DNA from 2 places in the Streptomyces sp. NBC_01012 genome. Region 2 is predicted to be linked to the other one. Evidence: riboswitches for the same ligand, from Rfam matches in the RefSeq annotation. Region 2 holds a riboswitch; the other holds the start of a gene.
What was found. Region 2 has a riboswitch for glycine ahead of gcvP (aminomethyl-transferring glycine dehydrogenase). Riboswitches for the same ligand answer to the same signal wherever they lie in the genome.

Region 1: linked by a shared signal. The riboswitch ahead of gcvT (glycine cleavage system aminomethyltransferase GcvT) and the one ahead of gcvP (aminomethyl-transferring glycine dehydrogenase) in region 2 are both predicted to bind glycine.

Annotation. Positions count from the first base shown of each region.
Region 1 is NZ_CP108688.1:2,178,777-2,183,186, forward strand. Features, by position in the region: gene OG623_RS09445 (enhanced serine sensitivity protein SseB) at 1-517, opposite strand, end outside; gene OG623_RS09450 (AAA family ATPase) at 759-1,445, opposite strand; glycine riboswitch at 1,554-1,651, shown strand; gene gcvT (glycine cleavage system aminomethyltransferase GcvT) at 1,794-2,969, shown strand; gene gcvH (glycine cleavage system protein GcvH) at 3,062-3,439, shown strand; gene glyA (serine hydroxymethyltransferase) at 3,459-4,410, shown strand, end outside.
Region 2 is NZ_CP108688.1:6,873,943-6,878,352, forward strand. Features, by position in the region: gene OG623_RS30710 (MerR family transcriptional regulator) at 1-9, shown strand, start outside; gene OG623_RS30715 (DNA polymerase IV) at 85-1,572, shown strand; gene OG623_RS30720 (PRC-barrel domain-containing protein) at 1,494-1,865, opposite strand; glycine riboswitch at 1,998-2,093, shown strand; gene gcvP (aminomethyl-transferring glycine dehydrogenase) at 2,284-4,410, shown strand, end outside.

The sequences.
Region 1 (4,410 bases), 4.7 Mb from region 2:
GGAATTCGGCGGACACCGCGGAGAGGAAGTCCACGGGGTCCTCCTTCCAGTCCGGCTCGTACATCCGCACCCGGCCGCCGCTCGCGGGGCCGTCGAGCGGGGTGCGTCCGGCCCGGCAGAGCTCCGCGACGGCGGCCGGCGGCAGGGGGACCCCGACGGCACCACCGGGGTTGACCGCGACACCGAGCTGCGGGGGCAGCCCACGCGCGAACTCACGCGCGGGCGCGACGGTGAAGGAGAGATGGGAGCCGACGCACTGGAGGAACTGTGCCTCGGAGCTGAACACGGGGACGTACGCTCCGCCGTCGATGTCGACCGTGGGCAGGTCGAGACCGATGCTGTCCGGCCCTCCGCCGTTCGGCAGGGGCACCCAGACCTGGCTGCGGCCGAGCACCTCGACGAGCCTGCCGCCCGCCCCCGGCACGCCGATGGAGGCGCTGAGCACTTCTTCGAGCTCGTTGGCCGGCCACCCCTGCGACGGATGCGACGGGGCCTGGGCCTGAGCCGGAATGTCCACGGTGTCTGTGTCCCTTTCTCGCCTTGTGGTGCGGCTGAAACCTTAGACGGTCCGCCGCGCGTGGGGGGCGTCGCCGGCGGGCGCGACGCTCCGGTCCACCGCACCGTCCAGATACCGGACGGCCCGCCGGACGCATGCGAACTGTGCGTATGCGAACAGTGCGTATGCGAACAGTGACGCCCGCGGTGATCCCCCGGGAGCCACCGGGAAGCGCTCCCCGCCGGCGCCGGCTTCACGGGACCTACCCCTGTGGGAGCCGCGCCCGGGGGAACGAGATCCGGCCGATCCCCGAGGCCGCCTCCCGGTCGAGCAGCACCGCCGAGGCGCACCCCGGCGGGAGCAGTCCGGTCTCCGTGTCGCGCAACAGCCGGGCGAACGCCCGCCGGTGGCGGGCGAAGGCGTATCCGGACACCCGCCGCCCCCGCTCCCGCTGCCCCTGCCTGGCCACCCCCGGGGCGACGTCGAGCAGGACGAGATGCAGCTCGCCACCCCGGCGCCGGGCCTCACGCACCAGCCAGCGCCGCACCCAGGGCTGCGTGCCGCAGTCGTGCACGACGACGGACGCACCCGAGCGCAGGCGCCGCCGCAGTCCGGCGAAGTGCGCGGCGCGCACCAGGGGGCGGTAGAGGGCGTACGGGACGAACCAGGGCAGGACGGCCGCCCAGCGGTCCCTGGCGTCCTGCGAGTCGACCGCGTGCCCCCTGACCGCCCGGCGGATGAGTGTCGACTTCCCGCTGCCGGGCAGCCCCGAGACCACCACCACGTCACCCGCGGCGAAGTCGAGGGCGCCCGGCCCGCCGCGGCCCCCGCCCCGCAGATCACGCACCGCGGGCGCCGGCGGGGCCGCGCCGGGCCGTGGGTGGGGCAGCGCACCGGGCGGCGCACCGGGTAACGCCCCCTCGGTCGCCGCATGGCCCCGCAACGTCATCGCCGTCCCCCTGCCGAGTCGCCCACCGCGCTACCCGTGAAGTGTAAAGAAAAGGCAATCTTGCCCAACGCGTGCGATGATGACCCCGCCAACTGCATACCGGCCGTTTGAATCCGCGCGGGAGAGTCCCGGACACCGTGTGCGCCGGGCGCCGAAGGAGCAAGTTCCTCCCTTGAATCTCTCAGGCCCCGTACCGCGTGGATGAGGCAGATCTGAAAAGCGGGCCGCTCCGCGGCTCCACCCAAGGTGCAAGCCGGACCCTTCCAGGGGCTCTCGGCGAACCTCTCAGGTTCCGATGACAGATGGGGAGGGAACCATCCCCTGTCGTCATGCCCTGGAGTCATGCCCATGAGCACTGCCCCGAGCGCCCCCCGCCGCACCGCCCTCCCGTCGCCCGCCACCACCCTGCCTGAAGGCGCTGCGCGCCAAAGCCCTATTCAGGCCCTGCACCGTTCCCTGGGCGCGACCATGACCGATTTCGCCGGCTGGGACATGCCGCTGCGGTACGCCAGTGAGCGCGACGAGCACAACGCCGTACGCGGCGGGGCCGGCCTGTTCGACCTCTCGCACATGGGTGAGATCACGGTCACGGGTCCGCAGGCGGCGGCCTTCCTGAGCTACGCGCTGGTCGGCAACATCGCCACCGTCGGCGTCGGCCGGGCCCGCTACACGATGATCGTCGCGGCGGACGGCGGGATCCTGGACGACCTGATCGTCTACCGCCTGGCGGACGCCGAATACATGGTCGTCGCCAACGCGGGCAACGCCCAGCTCGTCCTGGACACCCTCACCGAACGCGCCGGGGGCTTCGACGCCGAGGTGCGCGACGACCGTGAGGCGTACGCGCTGCTCGCCGTCCAGGGACCCGACTCCCCCGCCGTACTGAAGTCGGTCACCGACGCCGACCTGGACGGACTGAAGTACTACGCCGGACTCCCCGGAACGGTCGCCGGTGTCCCCGCCCTCATCGCCCGTACGGGCTACACCGGTGAGGACGGCTTCGAGCTCTTCGTGGACCCGGCCCACGCCGAGCAGCTGTGGAAGGCCCTGACGGAGGCCGGCGCACCGTACGGGCTGATCCCCTGTGGGCTCTCCTGCCGCGACACGCTCCGCCTGGAGGCCGGCATGCCGCTGTACGGGCACGAGCTGACCACCGCGCTGACCCCCTTCGACGCGGGCCTCGGCAGGGTCGTGAAGTTCGAGAAGGAGGGTGACTTCGTCGGCCGCGACGCACTGTCCGCCGCCGCCGAGCGGGCCGAGGCCGCCCCGCCCCGCAAGCTCGTCGGCCTGATCGCCGACGGCCGCCGGGTGCCGCGCGCCGGCTACCCGGTCGTCGCGGGCGGCGAGGTCATCGGCGAGGTGACCTCCGGCGCGCCGTCGCCCACCCTGGGCAAGCCGATCGCCATGGCGTACGTGGACGCGGCGCACGCCGCACCCGGCACCGAGGGTGTCGCGGTCGACATCCGGGGCACGCACGAGCCGTACGAGGTCGTGGCGCTGCCCTTCTACAAGCGCCGTAAGTGACGCGGCGCGCGCAGCGCACGTGACGCAGTCCTGTCTCACACCGTAAGACCATCGTTCATCAGCACTCCCCCGCGTACAGGAGAATTCAGGTCATGAGCAACCCCCAGCAGCTGCGGTTCAGCAAGGAGCACGAGTGGCTGTCGGCCCTCGAGGACGGCGTGGCCACGGTCGGCATCACCGAGTTCGCGGCCAACGCGCTCGGTGACGTCGTCTTCGCCCAGCTCCCCGAGGTCGGTGACACGGTGACCGCGGGCGAGACCTGCGGAGAGCTGGAGTCGACCAAGTCGGTCAGCGACCTGTACTCGCCGGTGACCGGCGAGGTGACCGCGGCGAACCAGGACGTCGTGGACGACCCGTCGCTGGTGAACTCCGCTCCCTTCGAGGGCGGCTGGCTGTTCAAGGTGCGCGTCGCGGAGGAGCCGAACGACCTTCTCTCCGCCGACGAGTACACCGCGTTCTCCGGCAACTGAGACCTTAGGGACTTAACTGATGTCGCTTCTCAACTCCTCCCTCCACGAGCTGGACCCGGACGTCGCCGCCGCCGTCGACGCCGAGCTCCACCGTCAGCAGTCCACCCTCGAGATGATCGCCTCGGAGAACTTCGCTCCGGTCGCGGTCATGGAGGCGCAGGGCTCCGTCCTCACCAACAAGTACGCCGAGGGCTACCCCGGCCGCCGCTACTACGGCGGCTGCGAGCACGTCGACGTGGTCGAGCAGATCGCGATCGACCGCATCAAGGCGCTCTTCGGCGCCGAGGCCGCGAACGTCCAGCCGCACTCGGGTGCGCAGGCCAACGCCGCCGCGATGTTCGCGCTGCTGAAGCCTGGCGACACGATCATGGGCCTCAATCTGGCCCACGGCGGTCACCTGACCCACGGCATGAAGATCAACTTCTCCGGCAAGCTCTACAACGTGGTCCCGTACCACGTCGACGACACCGGCGTCGTGGACATGGCCGAGGTCGAGCGCCTCGCCAAGGAGTCGAAGCCGAAGCTCATCGTGGCCGGCTGGTCCGCCTACCCGCGTCAGCTGGACTTCGCCGCGTTCCGCCGCATCGCGGACGAGGTCGGCGCGTACCTGATGGTCGACATGGCGCACTTCGCGGGCCTGGTCGCCGCGGGCCTGCACCCCAACCCGGTGCCGCACGCCCACGTCGTCACGACCACCACGCACAAGACCCTCGGCGGTCCGCGCGGCGGTGTGATCCTCTCCACCCAGGAGCTCGCCAAGAAGATCAACTCGGCGGTCTTCCCCGGTCAGCAGGGTGGCCCGCTGGAGCACGTGATCGCGGCCAAGGCCGTCTCCTTCAAGGTCGCGGCGACCGAGGAGTTCAAGGAGCGCCAGCAGCGCACCCTGGACGGCGCCCGCATCCTCGCCGAGCGCCTGGTGCAGCCGGACGTCACCGAGGTGGGCGTGTCCGTCCTCTCCGGCGGCACGGACG
Region 2 (4,410 bases):
GCGGGCTGAGTCACCGGGGCGGTACGGCGCGACGCGCGCGCGAGGTGGGGCGGTTGTCAGTGGCGTAGGGCAGCATCGGTCCATGTGAGAGCCGCGCCCACCATCCTGCATCTGGACATGGATGCCTTCTACGCCTCTGCGGAGCAGGCGGCGAAGCCGAGCCTGCGCGGAAAGCCGGTCGTGGTGGGCGGCCTGGGGACGCGGGGCGTGGTCGCCACCGCGTCGTACGAGGCGCGGCGTTTCGGAGTGCACTCGGCGATGCCGATGGCGCAGGCCAGGCGTCTCGCCCCCAACGCGGCCTATCTGGTTCCGCGTTTCGCGCTCTACCGGACGGTGAGCGACCAGGTGATGGAGCTGCTCGGGCGGCTGTCGCCGCTCGTCGAGCCGCTCAGCCTGGACGAGGCCTTCGTCGACCTGGAGGCAGGCGGGGTCGCCGACGACTCGGCGTCCGCGCGTGTGATCGGCGAGCAGCTGCGCACCGTGATCGCGGCGGTCACCGGACTCAGTGCTTCCGTCGGTCTGGCCGGCTCCAAGATGCTGGCCAAGATCGCCTCGGAGGAGGCGAAGCCCGACGGGCTGCTGCTGATCGAGCCGGGGACCGAGCGGGAGCTCCTGGCGCCCATGTCCGTGCGCATCCTGCCGGGCGTCGGGCCCGCCACAGGTGACCATCTGAGGCGTGCGGGGATGACCCTCGTCAGTCACCTGGCGGAGGCGGGTGAGGCGGAGCTCGTGCGGCTGCTGGGCAAGGCGCACGGCGTCGCGCTCCACCGCATGGCCCTGGGCCACGACGACCGTCCCGTCGTCGCCGAGCGGGACGCCAAGTCGGTGTCGGTCGAGGACACCTTCGACGTGGACCTGCACGACCGTGTGCGCGTCAGGTCTGAGGTGGAGCGGCTCGCGGACCGGTGCGTCCAGCGGCTGCGGGGCGCCGGCCGGTCGGGGCGCACCGTCGTCCTCAAGGTCCGCCGCTACGACTTCTCGACGCTCACCAGATCCGAGACGCTGCGCGGCCCCACGGACGACCCCACGGTGGTCAGGGAGGCCGCCGCACGGCTTCTGGAGGCCGTGGACACGACCGGCGGCGTCCGGCTGCTCGGAGTCGGTGTCACGGGCCTGGCGGACTTCACACAGGAGGACCTCTTCGCGCAGGCGGCCGACGCGCGGCACGCCGCCGACGAGTCCGCCGCTGCCGTCGCCCCGGAACCGGACGAGCGGGAGCCGGCGGGGGAGCACGCGGGGGAGGAGTCGGCCGCCGGGGCGGACGCGGGCGGGAGCGGGAGCGAGGAGCCCCTGGCCTCGCGGCGCTGGCCGGCCGGTCACGACGTACGGCACGAGGTGCACGGCCACGGTTGGGTGCAGGGCAGCGGTGTCGGCCGGGTCACCGTGCGCTTCGAGGAACCATGGTCGCCGCCCGGCCGGGTGCGCACGTTCAGGGTCGACGATCCGCAGCTGCGGACGGCCGAACCGCTGCGCCTGGTGCGCGACCCGGTGGACTACTCCTCGTGGCCGGCGAGCTTGCCGAAGTCCCTGTCGGGGCCCGTGCCGTCGGAGGGGGAGGTGTCGAGACCGTAGTGACGGTAGAGCTGGAGTTCCTGCTCGGGGGAGAGATGGCGGCCCACACCGAAGTCGGGCGCGTCCTTGATCAGGGCCCGCTCGAAGGGGATCACGAGCGTCCCGTCGACGAATTCGCTCGGCTCCAGCGGGACGAACGCGTCCCGGCTGAAGAGCCCGGTGCGTACGGCGGCCCACTCGGGGACCCCGGTGGCGTCGTCGAGATAGACCTCGTCCACCGTTCCGATCTTGGCACCTTGCCGGTCGAAGGCCTTGCGGCCGATCAGGCTGCGCGGATCGATGTCCGTCTGCACGGTGCCTCCCACTGGTCATGGCTGCATCAGGTGGTCGCGGCTGCTCCACAGGCACTACGAAAGGACAGATCCGGGCAGTCGGCCACTCGAGACGGCCCGCCCGTACCCCGCTGGTAGGCTGGAAGAGGCTGCTGACCCTGTGCGGGAGAGTCCTCCGGAGCGATCCGGGGGCGCCGAAGGAGCAACTCCTCCCCGGAATCTCTCAGGCCCCCGTACCGCACGGACGAGGTCACTCTGGAAAGCAGGGCGGGACCGTGCGGCACGTGCCGCGCCGGCACCGTCCTCACCGACGGTGAAAGCCGGGATGCCCCAGGGCGTGCCGGTGAAGCTCTCAGGTCGAGATGACAGAGGGGGAGGCCGTTCGGGCAGCCACGCCGTGGCTCCCCCCGCAGGTCGTCACAGACCAGGAGGCCTCCACATGACCCCCCGTCGCACTCCGCTCTCCCAGCTGGAGCAGGGCATTCCGTTCGAGCAGCGCCATATCGGGCCCGATGCCGGGGCCCAGGCGAAGATGCTCGCCCAGGTCGGCTACGGCTCCCTCGACGAGCTCACCGCCGCCGCTGTGCCCGACGTGATCAGGAGTGCCGAGGCGCTGGATCTCCCGCAGGCGCGCACCGAGGCCGAGGTCCTGGCCGAGCTGCGTACCCTCGCCGACCGTAACCAGGTGCTCGCACCGATGATCGGGCTGGGCTACTACGGCACGTTCACCCCGCCGGTCATCCTGCGCAACGTCATGGAGAACCCCGCCTGGTACACGGCCTACACGCCGTACCAGCCGGAGATCTCGCAGGGGCGGCTGGAGGCTCTCCTGAACTTCCAGACCATGGTCGCCGACCTCACCGGTCTGCCGACCTCGGGCGCCTCGCTGCTCGACGAGGGCACGGCCGCGGCCGAGGCCATGGCGCTGGCGCGGCGGGTCGGCAAGGTCAAGGGCGGTGTCTTCCTCGTCGACGCCGACACCCTGCCGCAGACCATCGCGGTCATCGAGACCCGCGCGGAGCCCACCGGTGTCGAGGTCGTCGTCGCCGATCTCACCGATGGCATCCCGGCCGATGTCGCCGAGCGCGGTGTCTTCGGTGTGCTCCTCCAGTACCCCGGAGCCTCCGGTGCCGTACGCGACATCAAGCCCGTCATCGACCAGGCCCACGAACTGGGCGCGATCGTCTCCGTCGCAGCCGACCTGCTGGCCCTGACGCTGCTCACCTCGCCCGGCGAACTGGGCGCGGACGTCGCGGTGGGCACCACCCAGCGCTTCGGTGTCCCGATGGGCTTCGGCGGGCCGCACGCGGGCTTCATGGCCGTGCGCGAGAAGTTCGCCCGCAGCCTGCCCGGCCGACTCGTCGGCGTCTCCGTCGACGCGGACGGCGACAAGGCCTACCGGCTGGCGCTGCAGACCCGCGAGCAGCACATCCGCCGCGAGAAGGCCACCAGCAACATCTGCACCGCCCAGGTGCTGCTCGCCGTCATGGCGGGTATGTACGCCGTGTACCACGGGCCCGACGGGCTGCGGACCATCGCCCGGCGCACCCACAGGTACGCCGCCATCCTGGCCGATGGACTGCGGGCCGCGGGCAGCGAGGTCGTGCACGGCGCGTACTTCGACACCCTCACCGTCCGTGTGCCGGGCACCGCGGCCGATGTGGTCGCCGACGCGCGTGAGCGCGGGGTGAACCTCCGGCTCGTCGACGCCGACCATGTCTCCGTCGCCTGTGACGAGACCACCACCCGCAGCCGGATCGAGGCCGTCTGGGCGGCCTTCGGGGCCGGCGGGGACATCGAGACGATCGACGCCGATGCGGCCGACGCGCTGCCCGACGGGCTCCTGCGCGGCGACGAGATCCTCACCCACCCGGTCTTCCACCAGCACCGCTCCGAGACGGCCATGCTGCGCTACCTGCGCAAGCTCGCCGACCGCGACTACGCGCTGGACCGCGGCATGATCCCGCTCGGCTCCTGCACGATGAAGCTCAACGCGACCGCCGAGATGGAGTCGATCACCTGGCCCGAATTCGGCGCGCTGCACCCGTTCGCGCCGGCCGAGCAGGCCGAGGGCTTCCTCACCCTCATCAGGGAGCTGGAGGAGCGTCTCGCCGAGGTCACCGGTTACGACGCCGTCTCCATCCAGCCGAACGCGGGCTCGCAGGGCGAATTCGCCGGGCTGCTCGCGGTGCGCGCGTACCACCGGGCCAACGGCGACGACCGGCGCACCGTCTGTCTGATCCCGTCATCGGCGCACGGCACCAACGCCGCGAGCGCCGTCATGGCCGGCATGAAGGTCGTCGTGGTGAAGACCGCCGACGACGGCGAGGTCGACATAGAGGACCTCCGGGCCAAGATCGCGGCCCATCGCGACGAGCTCGCCGTCCTCATGATCACCTACCCCTCCACGCACGGAGTCTTCGAGGAGCACGTCGCCGAGATCTGCGGGGAGGTGCACGACGCGGGCGGCCAGGTGTACGTGGACGGTGCCAACCTCAACGCGCTGGTCGGTCTCGCCAAGCCGGGCCACTTCGGCGGCGATGTCTCCCACCTGAACCTGCACAAG